DNA from 4 places in the Paenibacillus sp. CH40 genome. Region 2 is predicted to be linked to each of the others. Evidence: riboswitches for the same ligand, from Rfam matches in the RefSeq annotation. Region 2 holds a riboswitch; each other region holds the start of a gene.

Region 1 (4,203 bases), on a different contig from region 2:
GGGGGAACGTGTAGGTTTGGTAGGAGCTAACGGTGTTGGTAAATCGACACTCATGAACATTCTCACTGGAAAATTGCTTAAGGATGAGGGTAAAGTGGAATGGACTCCACGTGTACGTTACGGTTATTTGGATCAGCACACCAAGCTGACACCGGGCAAAACGGTACGTGATGTATTAAAAGACGCCTTTCTTCCTTTGTTGGAATTGGAAAAGGAAATGATGCAGATTACTGACAAAATGGGGGATGCTTCTCCTGAAGAGTTGGAAGTGTTGCTGGAACAGATGGGTGAAATTCAGGAGCAACTGGATATGGGGGATTTTTACCTCATTGATGTGAAGGTTGAAGAAATGGCGAATGGACTAGGTCTGTCGGCCATAGGACTGGATCGGGATGTATCTGCACTTAGCGGCGGGCAACGAACAAAAGTGCTTCTTGCCAAGTTGCTGTTGGAAAAGCCGAATGTCCTGCTGTTGGATGAGCCTACCAACTATTTGGATGTAGAGCATATTGAATGGCTTACGCGCTATTTGAAGGATTATCCCTATGCTTTTATCCTTATTTCACATGATACTGAGTTTATGAACCAGGTCGTTAATGTTATTTACCATCTTGAATTTGCCAAGATGACCCGTTATTCAGCTAACTATGAAAAGTTTCTTGAAATGGCGGATCTGAACAAAGCTCAGCATATTGATGCTTATGAGAAGCAACAGGACTTTATTAAGAAACAGGAAGATTTTATTCAGCGTAATAAAGCGCGTGCTTCTACCTCAGGCCGAGCAAAGAGCCGTGAAAAGCAGCTTGATCGGATCGAACGTATTGATAAGCCTGAAGAAGCCGCAAAACCAACCTTTCAATTCAAAGAGGCACGTGCAAGCGGAAAGACGGTATTTGAGGGTATTGATTTTGAGATTGGTTATACACATGCCCTTTTGCCTAAGATGTCCATGACGATTGAACGTGGCGAAAAAATTGCAATTGTCGGCTACAACGGTGTCGGTAAATCGACATTGCTCAAAACCATATTGGGAAAAATTCCGCCAATCAGTGGAAAAACCTATCAAGGTGATTTTTTGCAGCCCGCTTATTTTGAGCAGGAAGTAAAGGCAGAGAAAATTACACCGATTGACGATGTGTGGAATGAATTTCCGCATTTGAACCAGCATGAAGTACGAGCGCATTTGGCGCGCTGCGGTTTGAAAAATGAGCATATCACACGTCCGCTATCTGCGCTTAGTGGTGGAGAACAGGCTAAAGTCCGTCTTTGCAAACTGTTAATGCGTGAAAGCAACTGGGTATTGTTCGATGAGCCTACCAACCACTTGGATGTAAAAGCAAAGGATGAGCTGAAACGTGCCTTGAAGGAATACAAAGGGACGGTATTGCTTGTATCTCACGAACCGGACTTTTACGAGGATTGGGTAACCAAAACGTGGAATGTGGAAGAGTGGTCAAGTAAAGTTAACTAAAATCAGTTAAATCCAGTTCTGCATATTTCACACGAAGTGGGGTTTGCAGAATTAGGAAAATATGCTAAGCTATCTATAGCTTATACAATAAAATAGTCACACTAGGGGAGCCGCCGATGCGGCTGAGACGGAATAAATGGATTTCGGACCCTTTGCACCTGATCTGGGTTATGCCAGCGTAGGGAAGTGAGCGCCGTACAAACAAGGCAACACCATCTTTATTTTGTTTGTGCGTGGGACGATACACGTATACGGATATCATGGTCCGTTCGATTATTGGACGTTCGTTAAACCACTTCCTTGGGGAAGTGGTTTTTTTGCGTTTCGTTCATTTTAAGTTGTTCGAGCTTCCGTAGACGGATTCACATACAATCCCCTTTCATTACTGCTGGTAGACGTGGCTGCTAAGCTTAGATCCTTTAATCCAATGTGAGGTGAAGACAAAATCGAATTACACGCAATTTCGATGGAAAAGGGCACTTTTGCACAAGCCGCCCGAGTGGCTGCTATGATTTGTCCGTATGTTCATTATGTACACGCACGTTTAAAACAGAATGGTGCCTCTGCATTGCTTTCTTTGACTCGCAGCATGGTGGAGCAGGAAGTTCCTTTGCAACAAATTGTAGTAAATGATCGTGTGGATGTAGCTTTACTTACTTTGGTTGGAACCGTCCAGCTACCAGCTAATGGATTACGTGTTGTGGATGTGAAAAGCCTACTTTCAAAGAGTACACGCTGTGGAGTGTCTGTGCATTCCTTGGAGGAGGCGCAGACTGCCGAGCAGGCAGGAGCAGACTATGTACTTTATGGTCACGTATATGAGACCCATTGTAAGCCCGGTATTGTACCGCGGGGTTTAGCTCAGCTTGAACATATTTGCAGGCTGTCGAACATTCCGGTGATCGCGCTGGGCGGCATACAACCGCACCATATCCCGGAGCTTTATATGGCCGGAGCAAGCGGAATTGCGGTGATGTCTGGTATATGGGAGGCTGAGTCGCCCGTTGCAGCTGCGATGGAATATAGGCGAATGGCAGATCTTGTAGTTCACAGCCTGTAGCGAGAAAACGAGAGTAGAGGCAAGCTGAAAGCAGAATGTTTATGGAGAGGAGACACGGAACAAATGCTAAAGATACACACAGAGGCAAGAGCGATAGGACATGCTGAATGCTTGGTCATAGGTGGAGGTGTCATCGGCAGTTCCATTGCTTATCATGTGGCCAAGGAGGGAAGAAGTACGATCATGCTGGAACGATTGATCCCGGGTGAGGGAGCCTCAGGAGCAGCAGTTGGAATGCTGGCAGCGGAAAGTGAAGAGTTCACCGACTCTGAGCTGGCACGATTTGCTCGCAAAAGTCGAGATGCATTCCCTGAGCTTGTCTGTGATCTGGAGCGTTTGTCGGGTATTTCGGTGGAATTCCGTACAGAAGGATTTGTGACCCCTTTCCGTACGGAAACCGAAGGCCAAAAACGCTGGAAAGCTGCTAAAACGCGAGAGGATGATTGTCCTATCTGGTGGGATGCGAGGGAATTGGCCCGACGAATTCCAGGTTTGGATGAACAAGCGATCGGAGCAATATATCGTTCAAAGGAGACACAAGTGGCTCCTGTCCAGCTTTGTCGTGCTTATGCAGGTGCTGCTGCGGTGCTGGGAGCAACGGTATGGTCTGGTACACGGGCAGAGCAACTGATCATTCAGGATGGTCGAGTTTGCGGTGTCCGAACAGATAGCGGCTTTTTTTCCTGCGATCAGGTCATTATTGCTGGAGGCTTGGATAGCATGAAATTACTGGCGCAGGTTGGGTTTGAATATCCACTTTATCCGGTCAAGGGCGAAGCGGTAGCGGTCTCCTTGAAGGATCACCCATTAGAATACACCATTTATGCTGATGATATTTACCTCGTGCCTAAACAGAATAACGAGCTTTGGATTGGGGCAACGAGCCTTCCGCATCAATATGACGAACAAGTGACCGTAGGAGGCTTGGAGGGCTTGCTGGCACGTGCCTCTGCCTGGCTGCCGCGCGTCCGTGAAGCTTCTTTTATACGCACTTGGGCAGGCTTACGTCCGCAGGCTGCATCAGGTCACCCTTTTATAGGCACTGTTCCTGGGGTCGAGGGCGTATATGCTGCAGTCGGGCATTATCGCAACGGTGTCCTGCTGAGTGATGCTACCGGGCGTGCGATGGCAGCTATGCTTAATGGGGCTGGTGCAGCAGAACTTGGGATAAGTAGTTTTTCTTCTGAGCTCCTCAAGGAGAAAAGCTTATGAAGCTGACGATTAACGGCCAGAGCATGACCTTTTCTAATCGAATCACTCATGTGAATCAATTGCTACATGAGCTTGATGTAAAGGTGAAAACCGTAGTGGTGGAGCTGAACCGGCATATATTGAGCCGTGAAGATCATGATGAAGCGGTACTGAAGGATGGAGATTGCCTAGAGATTGTACATTTTGTGGGAGGCGGTTGATTATGTTAACCATTGGAAAAGCATCTTTTACCTCGAGGTTGTTGTTGGGAACAGGAAAATTCTCTGATCTGGATATCCAATCCCAAGCCGTAGAGGCTGCTGAGACGGAAATATTGACGTTTGCTGTACGGAGATTGAACTTGGAGGAACGGGATAAGCAGCATTTTCTCGATATGCTGGATTTGAGCCGGTATACACTTCTTCCCAACACAGCAGGGGCTACAACAGCAGAGGAGGCGATTCGTATTGCCCAATTGGCA
Region 2 (4,203 bases):
ATAAGCTCATGTATCCCGTTTTTGACAATCCATACACTGGAAAGCGGGTTAGTCTGATTGGCAGCGAGCTTTTCCGCAATGGGATAAGGAGCCTTTTCATCCTGTGTACCATGCACAAACATGATCGGGAACGGATAGTTTTCCTTTTTAACCTCCTGATATGGAATCTGATGCAAGCTGGTACCGTTCAAAACTGGAAACAGCAACTCTAGAATTTCCAAAGACGGATGCCTTGGCAGATTAATTTGATTGTGAATGTTATGGTACAGCGTATCCGGTTCCAGCAGGAAGGTGCTGTCCAAAATCATTGCGTCCACATCCTTGGTTTGCAAGCCCGCCTGAAGAGCGGTTCCTGCCCCCATGGAGAAGCCCCATACGATAATCTCCGACGAGCCGCGTTGCTTCGCAAGCTGAATTGCTCCGAGGAGCTGTTGGGATTCTGCTTTGCCTCCGGTTGCGACTGCTTTGCTGTTTTGTGACGCAAATCCATAATCGAACATGACCACATTAAAGTTCAAACTGTGGGCATAATGCGCCAGATCATACATGGGAATCCAGCTTTCTTCGCGGTTAGCCCCATAACCATGGCTGAAAATAATCGTTTTCCGTGATTGATCCGCCGGGATATACCAGCCTTGTACCATGCGGCTACCATCCTTGGCAGGGAATCTGACTTCCTCATAAGGCATGCTTTTGGCCTGCATCGGATTAGAGTACAGTGGTGCAACGGTGGGATTCGTAAGTACCCATGCGATGTAAGCATGCAAGGCAATAAAACAAAACAACAGAAAAAAGACGACCGACAGCAGCAGAGCAATCACAACGTGCTTGAACCGCAGCAGACGGGGATTAAAGAGTGGGGTGGACGGCTCCTGAACAGCGGTCTGTAGCTGAGCGTTGCGCTGGGATGTCGAAATCATGTAAGAGCCTCCTTATATAAAATTGATCTTCATTTCATAGAATTTAGGTATAATTCCACTTGAAAATAGTAGTGTAGATCCGTATAGATACCTATTATCGTATGATGGGGATTATCCAAAGTCAACGCCTGAACCGGAAAAGTAAAAATGATGCAAAGAATTGTCGATGTTTGTTCTCGTTCTGTAATATGGTTGTCACAAAAACATCGGTTTACAGTAGCCGCGACTATTCTATATAATTTATGTAACCATGTTTCATAGTGTGAAACGAATATGGATACAAGAGGAGCGGTTCACGATGGAAGACCGTAAATTAACCGTTCGCGCTGTAGAGCGTGCACTTGATATACTGCTGTGTTTTACCGCAAATTCGGATCTTGGCCTGACGGAGATTGCCTCCAAAATTGGTCTACATAAAAGCACGGTTCATCGGCTGCTGACTACGTTGGAGGATCGGGGCTTTGTCGTTCGGAATGCCGAAACGGAAAAATATCGACTTGGCTTCCGCATTTGGGAGCTATCCACGCATTTGTCCCAAAGTGACGAGCCGGCGGTGTTGTTACAACCTGCAATGGAAGGACTACGTGACCGTCTGGGCGAGACGGTCAGCTTGTACTTACGGGACGGTAGCATGCGTATCCGGATACAAGCCGTGCAGAGCAATCAGGCGATCCGCAGAGTCGCGCCTGTAGGTGCGCGTATGCCGCTGGCTGTAGGGGCCTCCAGCAAGGTGCTGGCGGCCTTTATGCCGCTGCAGGAGCTGGAAGCCCTGCTAAGCGGGGATGAATGGCCGCCCTCAGTAGACCCGGAGGTCTATAAAGCCCAGCTGCAGGACATTCGCGAGAAGGGCTATGCGACCAGCTATGAAGAACGGGAGCCAGGGGCTGCTGCTGTGGCAGCGCCAATTGTGAACCGGAAGGGACAGGTCACTGCGGCTTTATCTGTATCCGGCCCGGTCAGTCGACTTGCACCCGAGACGCTACATGACTTTGCTCCGATTTTGATCGAAGCGGCGAAGGAAATGGGGCTTATGCTCCCGTAACAAGAATGAACACAGTTGAAGCAAGCAGAGTGAGTTGATGGGGAACGTCTCCTTGGTAAATGGAACCTAAAAGGGTTGCCAAAGCCATAAATTTGAAGTAGTCTGGTAAGGAAGGCGGATGTCTGTTATATCCGCCTCATGTGAAAAGAAGTATCACAGTTACTGGGGGAGCCTGTAATGCCGGGCTGAGATGGAATCGTGCAAGATTCCGGACCCTTTGCACCTGATCTGGATCATACCAGCGTAGGGAAGTAATCGGCCATTGAAATGTATACGCGGCTGCTGTCTACAGTGGCGCATTGGAATGGATTATTCCATATGCGCATTGTCTGGATAGCTGCCTCGTTAGATTAGCCGGTTCCCTGGGGAACCGGCTTTTTTGCATAGATCAGCGCCACCCTGGGAATGGTTCCGGATCGGTGTGTCATTTCATCGAAACGGGAGGAATGGACAATGAAGCCGACAGAGGCAGAAGGAACAAAAGGAACAGAATTGAAATCAGCAGAAGTAAGATTGGTAGGAACAAAAGAAGTTGAGGTAGAGAAGACAAACGGGGAGCAAGCCAGTGGGGTAACGCCCTTTCCAGGAAGCCGTAAGGTATATATTCAAGGCTCGCGGCCGGACATTGCCGTGCCAGAGCGGGAAATTGCTCTTCATCCTACACATACGCCGCAGGGCACGGAGCATCATGAGCCATTGCGTGTATATGATACAAGCGGTCCCATGACCGACGAAGCCTATCAGGTCAATATCCGTCAGGGCCTGCCTCCATTACGGCGAGCTTGGGCACTGGAACGGGGCGATGTGGAGGCTTACGAGGGACGCGCCGTCAAGCCGGAGGATAATGGACTGAAACCTGGCTCCAAACGGGAGACAGTGGAATTTCCCGGCGTGACCAATCGTCCGCTTCGTGCTTCGCAAGGGCGTACAGTGACGCAAATGCATTATGCGCGGCAAGGGATCATTACGCCCGAAATGGAATTTGCGGCGATCCGCGAAGGGGTGGAGCCTGAGTTTGTACGGCAGGAGTTGGCGGCTGGACGAGCCATTTTGCCTTCGAATATCAATCACCCGGAAAGTGAGCCAATGGTCATTGGGCGTCATTTTCACGTGAAGATCAATGCGAACATTGGTAATTCTGCGGTTACCTCCTCCATCGAGGAGGAAGTGGAGAAAATGACTTGGGCTGTGCGTTGGGGCTCGGATACGGTTATGGACCTGTCCACAGGCCGTAATATCCATACAACACGTGAATGGATCATTCGGAATTCTCCTGTACCGATTGGGACTGTACCGCTGTATCAGGCACTTGAAAAGGTGAACGGTGAAGCAGAGGCGCTGACGTGGGAGTTGTATCGCGATACGCTGATTGAGCAGGCGGAGCAGGGAGTGGACTATTTTACAATTCATGCGGGTGTATTGCTGCGGTATATTCCGATGACGGCGAATAGAATGACGGGAATTGTATCCCGGGGCGGGTCAATCATGGCAGCCTGGTGCCTTGCGCACCATCAGGAGAATTTTTTGTATACACATTTTGAAGAAATTTGCGAAATTATGAAAGCCTATGATGTGGCCTTTTCTCTCGGGGATGGTCTACGTCCAGGTAGTATCTATGATGCGAATGATGAAGCACAGTTTGCAGAGCTGGAAACGTTGGGCGAGCTAACGCAAATCGCATGGAAGCATGATGTTCAGGTCATGATTGAAGGGCCGGGACATGTCCCTATGCATAAAATCAAAGAGAATGTGGATTTACAAATGGAGATTTGTAAGGAAGCTCCTTTCTATACCTTGGGACCGCTCACGACGGATATTGCCCCCGGATATGATCATATTACCTCAGCCATCGGGGCGGCGATGATCGGTTGGTTCGGGACGTCCATGCTGTGTTATGTTACACCCAAGGAGCATTTGGGTCTGCCCAATAAGGATGATGTCCGCGAGGGTGTCATTACCTACAAAATTGCGGCACATGCTGCCGATCTGGCAAAGGGGCATCCACGGGCGCAGCAGCGGGATGATGCTTTGTCCAAGGCGCGCTTCGAGTTCCGCTGGCGGGATCAGTTCAATCTGTCGCTTGATCCCGAGCGTGCCTTGTCCTACCATGATGAAACGCTACCGGCAGAGGGCGCCAAGGAAGCACATTTTTGCTCGATGTGCGGCCCCAAATTTTGTAGTATGCGTATCACTCAGGACATTCGCGCCTATGCAGCGGATAAGGGGCTGAACACTCAAGAA
Region 3 (4,203 bases), on a different contig from region 2:
TTTGATCTGTGAAATGACGCTGGGACTGCCCGCTTCCGTCAAAGCCTCGTGCATTTCTTTAACCACTTTCAGCAACTCGTCGAGCTCGCCCTCCATGGTCGTATCCAATGGATTCACCTGATGTTTGACGCCGGAGCGCTGAATGACCTCAATCGCCTTATCTACATACGGGTAAGAGTCCTCGTTATTAGGAGTTTTAGGGATTACTTGAATACTGAGCAGTGTGTTAGCCATGAAATTCACCTGTCCTTTATTGTGGAGTTGTTTTGAGAAAATAGGGTGGTTTAAAGCGGGTGAGACCGCTTCGCGTTTCATTTGATCTTACGATCGCTGTTGCCGTGGGATTCTTTGAATAAATTTTAAAAGGTAAGAATCCCACGGCAAAGGCGAACGCTGCGCTTCTCCAGATTCAAATGAACCGCTACGCTGCCAACCGCCTTAAAAAGCACCTTATTTTTAAAGCTAGGTTGTACGTTATTTTGTATTTTTCTCACATAAGCGTACCTGCTTTTGCGCTTAGACACTATGAGACTAAAGAATAAACCAAGTGGAACGAGAACGAAGTGGGCGGAATGGTGCTGTACAAGCGTTAGCGTTCGCCTTTGTACCCAGATTTCAACCTCTGGATATTCATAAAAGAAATCTGGGTACAACAGCGATGGGAAGCACCATCCGACTGCGTAGTGGCGCTTCGTTCACTTCTCTAGTTCAGTCTTATTTAGTGTTTTAACAAATGATCAACGCTTGGGCAAGAAGTCGTTTGTGAAGGCTTTATCGACTTCCAAAGGCTTGCTGAGCAGCTTGCGTTCGTACATCCAGTCCGAATAGTTTTGCCATACCTCCGCTTTTTGCACACCCCATTGCGCGGCATCGTCCTGATAACGCGGGCTTAGCCATTTTTGGCTGGCAAGTACCAGTTTTTTATCCAGCTCCGGTACAGCTTTGCTTAAGATGTTCGCGGCTTCTTCTGGATGGGCGATAGTGTATTCATAGCCTTGTGCGGTAGCGTCCATGAACGCTTTGACTAGCTCTGGATCATTTTTTATTGTCTGTTCGTTGCTCACAATTACAGGTGTATAGTAATCGAGGCTTTTGGAATAATCTTTTACATACAGCATATCCAATGGCTCACCTCGAAGCTGGGCCTCAATTCCGGTCCATGCGTAGAAAATCCAGGCAAAGTCGATATCCCGCTTCACGGCTGTAAAATAGTCTGCATTGCCCATGTTGACGATCTTCACTTTGCTCACATCGCCTTTGTCTGAATCCATGATGGATTTCATGACCGCTTCTTCTACGGGAGAGCCCCAACCGCCGTATTTTTTACCTTCAAAATCTTTCGGGCTCTTAATTCCGCGATCTACCGGGGCTGCGAAGCCTGAGGTATTATGCTGAATCACCGCAGCGATGGATACAAGCGGCACGCCTTGCGTACGAGCCTGTGTGACGCCTTCTTGGTAGCTGATACCAAAAGGTGCAGCATTAGAGGCAACCATTTGATCGGCTCCGCCTGAACCAGGTTGAATAATTTGGACATTCAAACCCGCTTTTTCGTAAAATCCTTTGTCCTTGGCAACATAGAGTCCCGTATGATTCGTATTGGGTGTCCAATCGAGCACGACTTTAACATCTTTGAGCTCCTTTGCCGGAGTAGACGTTTGAGTGTTGGTAGCGGGAGCCGCTTCTTGGGATGTGGAGGGACTTCCACCGCAAGCGGTCAGGGTCAGGGCCATGAGCCACAGACTGATCAGTCCCAGGCTTAACATTTTCATGCGCTTCATCGTTGTGTTCTCTCCTTTAATTACCCGTTATCCGTCCAATCAGACAGCTTATGTTCCCCATTTTCATAAAAATAACATCTGCCGGACGCAATCTTTCCAACAACTTAATCTTCAACAAAAAAAGCGCCCCGAGGTTCCGGGACGCTTGCGCTTGTATATACCAAAGTAAGGGATGGTCCTATGTAAAAAAGGCACATCTTGCTTAAGCATTCCTACGCTGGCATTACCCAGATCAGGTTGTAAGGGTCAGTGTCTTGGGACACACTCTCAGCCGGCCGATTCCAGCACCCCTGGCATTGTATGGTTTAATGGGTTCATTTATTCGGGTTTACTACGACGATTATATGCCTTGAATGCGGGTCTGTCCAGCATGGAGGAAGAGATGGCGGTTCATTTGCCGAACGACAGGGTACACTTTTACTGTGAGCTTTGATCTGAAAATGAGCATGCATCAATCCGATCTGATCGGGTCATGTTATTTTCAGAACAGCTGCGCAGGTAGGTTCAGATGGGCTGGTGCCCAATGGCATGGCCGTAGAGAATTCTAATTCGTGAAAAGGAGTTGTTGTACTGTGGGTAAAACGGAAACATTGGATCGTAGCCAACTAGAACAAGCCATTGTGAAGGCTTTGGATAACAACAAATTTTGCTCGTTAGGTACGGTAGAGGGTGGCAAACCGAAAGTACGCTATATGGCCCTTTTTAACGATGGAATGAACATTCATCTGGCGACAGATCGTAAAACGCATAAAGTGGATGAGCTAAAGGATAATCCGAATGCTTATCTACTGCTGGGTTATGAAGTTGGCGGTACCAAGGAAGTCGTAGAAGTGGAGGCTACTGTCCAGATTACAGCTGATGAGGGGCTACGCAAACAAGTGTGGAACGATTCCTTGAAGGAATGGTTTTCCGGACCGGATGATCCCGATTATGTCATTCTGGACGTGAATCCGACTCGCATTGAGTATGTGGGTCAGCAAACGGAGCGCCAAGTGTGGAATAAATAACGAGAATATAAATGGATAAACCAGTGAATCTCCGAGTTTTTTAGGAGGTGTGCTGGTTTTTTTGTTTTTGAGAGAATTAATTATTTTTTCATAAATAATTTAAGTGAATGACTACTCTTTTGTCTGGCGTTGGATTAAAATAGAAATGGTGGGTTCAAGGCTTACATATATGTGCAAAAGTATGTATATGAGGCATACACCTTAATGAGGAGGGGTATATTTTGTTATTTCGTAAAAATTGGTTTAAAGGGTTTACAGCAACAGTTGTAGCTTGTAGCATGCTGGTGTTTTCAGCCGCTCCAACCTGGGCAGCTAGCAATTCTCGCGATAGCGCTACAGTGAATTTGCGGATCATGGAAACAACGGATATTCATGCATCCCTGATGAACTACGATTACTATTCGGACAAAGAAACCAACGAATATGGCCTGATTAGCACAGCCAGTTTGATCCAACAGGCGCGTAGTGAAACGAGAAACAGCATGCTGTTCGATAACGGTGATTTGCTGCAGGGCAATCCATTAGGCGATTATATGGCCAGAAATAAAACCTTCGAGAAAGAGGGCGGTGTCCATCCGGTCTACAAGATGATGAACTTGATGGGCTATGATGCGGCGACAGTGGGCAACCACGAATTCAACTACGGCCTCGACTTTCTGGAGAAATCGCTCAAGGGAGCCGATTTTCCTTACGTAAATGCGAATGTTTATGTTGATAAGGGGGGGCAAGCTACTAAAAATTATTTTACCCCTTATCGAATTCTTGATAAAACGGTAACGGATGAGAAAGGTGAAGAGCATGCGCTCAGAGTGGGTGTCATCGGCTTGGTCACACCTCAAATTATGCAGTGGGATGAAGCCAATTTAAAGGATAAGGTCGTTACGAAGGATATTGTGGAAACGGCGAAAAAGTTTATTCCTCAAATGAAAACAGAAGGTGCTGACATTATTGTCGTGCTTGCGCATACGGGTTATGAGGATGTGCCACAAACGCCAATGATGGAGAATGCCGTTAAATATTTGAGCCAGGTGGACGGAATTAACGCTATTCTGTTTGGGCATGCTCATAAATCTTTCCCTGGCCCTGATTTTAAAGAAATGAGCGGCGTAGATCTGGATAAGGGAACCATTAATGGCGTGCCGGCCGTGGAAGCTTCTTCATGGGGCAAGGATCTGGGAATTATTGACCTGAGCCTGGAAAAGAAAAAAGATGAGTGGCACGTAACGAATTCTCAGTCTGAAGTGCGTCCGGTTGTGAGTACCACAAACCAGGCTGTGCAGTTTACTCCTGACTACAAACTGACAGATTCGATCAAGGAAGAGCATAAAGGAACGCTGGATTATATTCGTCAACCTGTTGGAACAACGACTGCACCGATTACCAGCTATTTTGCATTAGTGCAGGACGACCCTTCC
Region 4 (4,203 bases), on a different contig from region 2:
AGTGTGCTGACGGAATCGTATGGCGAAGTGCGCGTACAAGGAGAATGGATCAAATCCGCTATAGATACCGTGTCACATGTGACTGTACCCATGGAGGAGCTGGTGTATATTCCACCGACGATGAGTCCTGCTCCAGCGGTGTCTGCAGAGGCAGGATATCTGGAGCATCCACGTGAGGCGCTGGCTTATTATCGTGGGCAAGGAGTACAAACGATGGTGGCCGAGAAAAAACATATGGGTAGCCGGGCTATTTTGCTATTATTCAAAAACGAACAGGCTGCTGTTCAATATGTAGGCTACCCGACATTGGGCACGATCTACAGTCGGAGCGGGAGAGCTTTCTTTGAACAAAGCCTTGGGAAGCAAGTGCTGGAGAAGCTGAATGTGGATCTACGGACTACTGGATATTTTGAACGGAACCAGACGGATTTTGTGTTGCTGGATGCGGAAATTGTACCGTGGAATCTCAAGGCTCGGGAACTGATTGCTGCACAGTATGCCCATGTGGGGGAAGCAGCTCTGCTGGATCGCAGTAAGCTGGTAGACAAGCTGAAGCAGGCAGAGGTTGCAGGCCGAGAGGTTGGAGACTGGTTGGAGGAAATGGAACAGAAGTACGCGAATGCCGTAACGTTTCAAGAGGCTTTTCAAAAATATTGCTGGGATGTGGACGGTCTGGATGAAATTCGTATCGCACCGTTCCATACGCTGGCACACAGCGGAAAGACTTTTTTCGACCATTCTCATATTTGGCATATGGAGCAAAACCGTGAGCTGGCTGGGCTGTCTTCCCTGTTTATGGAGACAGAGTATCGCGTGATCACGGACGAAGCAAGCGAGGAAGAGGTCATTCGCTGGTGGAACGAGATGACAGAGGATGGTCATGAGGGGATTGTGATCAAACCGGAACGCTTTTTGATGAAAAATCGGGACAAGATGATTCAGCCTGCAATCAAGGTGAGAGGCCGGAAGTATTTGTACATCATTTACGGTATGGACTATCTTGCCCCTGAGAATTTAAAGCGTCTGAAGCAGCGTCGAACGAACAAAAAGGAGCGTCATGCCCTGATGGAAGGAGCGCTTGGTATGGAAGGCGTGGAACGTTTTGTCCGCAAGGATACGGTAGATCGTATTCATGAATGCGTCCTTGCCGCGCTATCGCTGGAATCGGAGCCGATTGATCCGAGATTGTAGTTTGCGAAGGAGGGATTGAGATGGAAAGGGGTACACCGTTAATTGATATTGGTGTGAACTTGATGCACCGTTCGTTTCATGCAGATCGGGAACAGGTGGTAGAGAGAGCCGCGGCTGTAGGAATTTCACCGCTGATTATTACCGGGACCAGTGTCCGCAGCAGTCGGGAGGCTTCTCAGTATGCAGCACGTTATCCGGGCAAGCTGTATGCGACAGCTGGCGTGCATCCCCATGATGCCAAAGACTGCAACGCAGACACGATTCAGCAGCTCCGCCAGTTGGCAGGTCAGCCGCAGGTTGTATCCATAGGGGAATGCGGATTGGACTATAACCGTGATTTTTCGCCACGTGATGTGCAGCGTCGATGGTTTGGGGAGCAAATCCAACTGGCGGGTGAGCTGAATATGCCGTTATTTCTGCATGAACGAGATGCACATGAGGACTTTGTCGCTATGCTTCGGGAGTATCAAGGGCTTGTGGATAAAGCGGTAGTGCATTGTTTTACTGGCACTGAACAGGAATTGCATACGTATGTAGAAATGGGACTGTATATCGGGATCACCGGCTGGATTTGCGACGAACGGCGTGGCAAACATCTGCGTGAACTGGTCAGAGATATTCCCTTGGACCGTCTGATGATTGAAACGGATGCTCCATTTTTGACCCCGCGTAATTTGCCCGTGAAGCCCAAAGAAGGGCGTAATGAGCCCGTGTATCTCGCTCATATTGCTGCTACGGTTGCCGAATGTACAGGTCGAAGCATGATGGAGATCGAAATCGCGACGACGGAGACAGCCAAACGTTTCTTCGGATTATAGGATTGTCAAAGCCATAGATGTGGTATATATTATAGTGAATTAAAAGAGCATTGTCGGGAGCTTGAGAAAGTCAGGCTGAGAGGGTGGCCCTTGCCACTGACCGTAAAATCTGATCTGGGTAATGCCAGCGTAGAGAAACCAAGAACACTATACAGGAATGCCGCTTGTTTTGCGGTTGTCGATAGATTCAATGTATGTCCTAGCATTTTACCTTGACCCTGACTTTGGCTTGGTATCAGTGTAGTAGCTTAGACTACTGGTTATATAAGGCATATCGACGAATGATGTTTTGTATGGTGCTTCACCTTTTACTGCGCATAAAGCTTGCCTGGAGATTCAGCTCCAGACAAGCTTTTTTTATGGCCAAGAGGCCAATTATAAGGAAAAAGGGGAGCACGCAATAATGAATACTGCTGTAAGAGCGTCCAAAGGGTTGAAGCTGACTGATATTTTGGTCACGATTGTGATATCTGTTGTGTTCGGGTTGGTCTACAAAATATGGGGACCTGCCTATGATTTGATGAAACCATTTGGTCTACACGCCGAGCAACTGATGTATGGCATGTGGTTTATGGCAGGCACGTTTGCTTATCTCATCATTCGCAAGCCGGGTGTTGCGATTTTGGCAGAGGTGGCAGCGGCAACGGTCAGCGCTTTTTTGGGAAGCGAATGGGGCATGTCCACCTTGTACTATGGCCTGCTGCAAGGCTTGGGAGCGGAGCTGTTTTTTGCAGCTTTTCTGTATCGGAACGCAAACCTGTGGGTTGCTTCGTTAGCTGCGGCCGGGGCGGCTGTCACTTCTCTGATTTTAGACTTCAGTTACGGGTATATTGATCAGCTATCGACCTGGAACTATGTTTTGTATATTGGATTTCGGATGATTGGCAGTATTGTGATTGCCGGGGTATTCGCGTTCTATCTGGCTAAGGCATTGGAGGTAACCGGAGTTACACAAAGTTTGAGACCTGCAACGGAACAAGATTATAAGGGGCTGGATTGATGAGCCGGGCAACCGAAGATGTGGTGGCTTCGATCACCCGTCTACGGTTGAAATTCCCTGGTGAGCAAGAGCTGCTTTTTCACAATATGTCTTTGTCTGTCCACAAGGGGGAAAAGCTGCTGCTACTGGGACCGAGTGGATGCGGTAAATCAACACTGCTCCAAGTGTTAAGCGGTCTGATTCCACGCACGATAGAAGTGCCCATGAAATGCGATGCTGCTGTAATCCCAAGTGTCTCAGGTATTGTATTTCAAGATCCTGATACGCAGTTCTGTATGTCATATGCAGACGAGGAACTGGCTTTTGTGTTGGAAAATAATCAGATTCCCCGGGAACAGATGCAATCCCGTATTCGCGAGCTGCTGATACAGGTTGGTCTATCGACGGATGATATACACATGCCCATTGGCAACATGTCACAGGGAATGAAGCAGCGTCTGGCGATTGCGTCTGTGCTGGCTATGGAGCCAGAAGTGCTTTTTTTGGATGAGCCCACGGCTTTGTTGGACGAGGAAGGCACCACACAGGTATGGGATACCATTCGCAACATTTCGGTAGACCAAACGCTGGTGATCGTAGAGCATAAAATTAATGAAATCGTCCACGATGTGGATCGGATTGTAGTGCTTTCTGCTCAAGGGGAGATCATTGCGGATGGAAGGGCGGAAGAAGTATTTCATGTGCATCGGCAGGCATTGTCCGAGTATGGCGTGTGGTACCCGGGAGTATGGAATGAATCGTCTTCGCCACGTTGGAGTGAATCAGTGACACAACAGAGTGGTGCGGGGACTGATTTGCTGGAGCTGGAACATTTTAGCGGCCTCCGCAGTTTAAGTCCAGTGATTTATGTGGAGCATGCGCAGGTGAAGCCTGGCGACTGGATTGGCGTGGTCGGTGAAAACGGGGCTGGCAAAAGCTCGCTGCTGCTCTCCATGATGCGTTTACTTCGCACACAGGGACGTTATAGCGTGCGCGGAATTGAGGCAGGCAGTACGGAACAACTGGCAGAGCGTATCGGGTTCGCATTTCAAAATCCCGAGCTGCAATTCGTAGCGCATACCGTACGAAAGGAACTAGAGTATTCGTTACCGAAGAGCTTGTTTAGTGCTGAACAGTGCCGGGAGCGGGTGGATCGGATGCTCGTACAGTTCGGATTGGAGCGGCTGGACGAGCGTCATCCGTATCAGCTTTCAT

What was found. Region 2 has a riboswitch for thiamine pyrophosphate ahead of thiC (phosphomethylpyrimidine synthase ThiC). Riboswitches for the same ligand answer to the same signal wherever they lie in the genome.
Region 1: linked by a shared signal. The riboswitch ahead of NLX73_RS05005 (thiamine phosphate synthase) and the one ahead of thiC (phosphomethylpyrimidine synthase ThiC) in region 2 are both predicted to bind thiamine pyrophosphate.
Region 3: linked by a shared signal. The riboswitch ahead of NLX73_RS17910 (ABC transporter substrate-binding protein) and the one ahead of thiC (phosphomethylpyrimidine synthase ThiC) in region 2 are both predicted to bind thiamine pyrophosphate.
Region 4: linked by a shared signal. The riboswitch ahead of NLX73_RS20290 (ECF transporter S component) and the one ahead of thiC (phosphomethylpyrimidine synthase ThiC) in region 2 are both predicted to bind thiamine pyrophosphate.

What each region holds. Positions count from the first base shown of each region.
Region 1 is NZ_JANAVQ010000001.1:1,137,026-1,141,228, forward strand. It holds gene NLX73_RS05000 (ABC-F family ATP-binding cassette domain-containing protein) at 1-1,471, shown strand, start outside; TPP riboswitch at 1,565-1,673, shown strand; gene NLX73_RS05005 (thiamine phosphate synthase) at 1,938-2,531, shown strand; gene thiO (glycine oxidase ThiO) at 2,595-3,743, shown strand; gene thiS (sulfur carrier protein ThiS) at 3,740-3,943, shown strand; gene NLX73_RS05020 (thiazole synthase) at 3,946-4,203, shown strand, end outside.
Region 2 is NZ_JANAVQ010000010.1:104,992-109,194, forward strand. It holds gene NLX73_RS22375 (alpha/beta hydrolase) at 1-920, opposite strand, end outside; gene NLX73_RS22380 (IclR family transcriptional regulator) at 1,219-1,962, shown strand; TPP riboswitch at 2,117-2,229, shown strand; gene thiC (phosphomethylpyrimidine synthase ThiC) at 2,416-4,203, shown strand, end outside.
Region 3 is NZ_JANAVQ010000006.1:53,208-57,410, forward strand. It holds gene NLX73_RS17900 (MTH1187 family thiamine-binding protein) at 1-234, opposite strand, end outside; gene NLX73_RS25005 (hypothetical protein) at 360-494, opposite strand; gene NLX73_RS17905 (hypothetical protein) at 548-730, shown strand; gene NLX73_RS17910 (ABC transporter substrate-binding protein) at 738-1,781, opposite strand; TPP riboswitch at 1,974-2,083, opposite strand; gene NLX73_RS17915 (pyridoxamine 5'-phosphate oxidase family protein) at 2,354-2,788, shown strand; gene NLX73_RS17920 (bifunctional 2',3'-cyclic-nucleotide 2'-phosphodiesterase/3'-nucleotidase) at 3,010-4,203, shown strand, end outside.
Region 4 is NZ_JANAVQ010000008.1:72,256-76,458, reverse strand. It holds gene NLX73_RS20300 (polynucleotide kinase-phosphatase) at 1-1,191, shown strand, start outside; gene NLX73_RS20295 (TatD family hydrolase) at 1,212-2,009, shown strand; TPP riboswitch at 2,054-2,163, shown strand; gene NLX73_RS20290 (ECF transporter S component) at 2,413-3,009, shown strand; gene NLX73_RS20285 (ABC transporter ATP-binding protein) at 3,009-4,203, shown strand, end outside.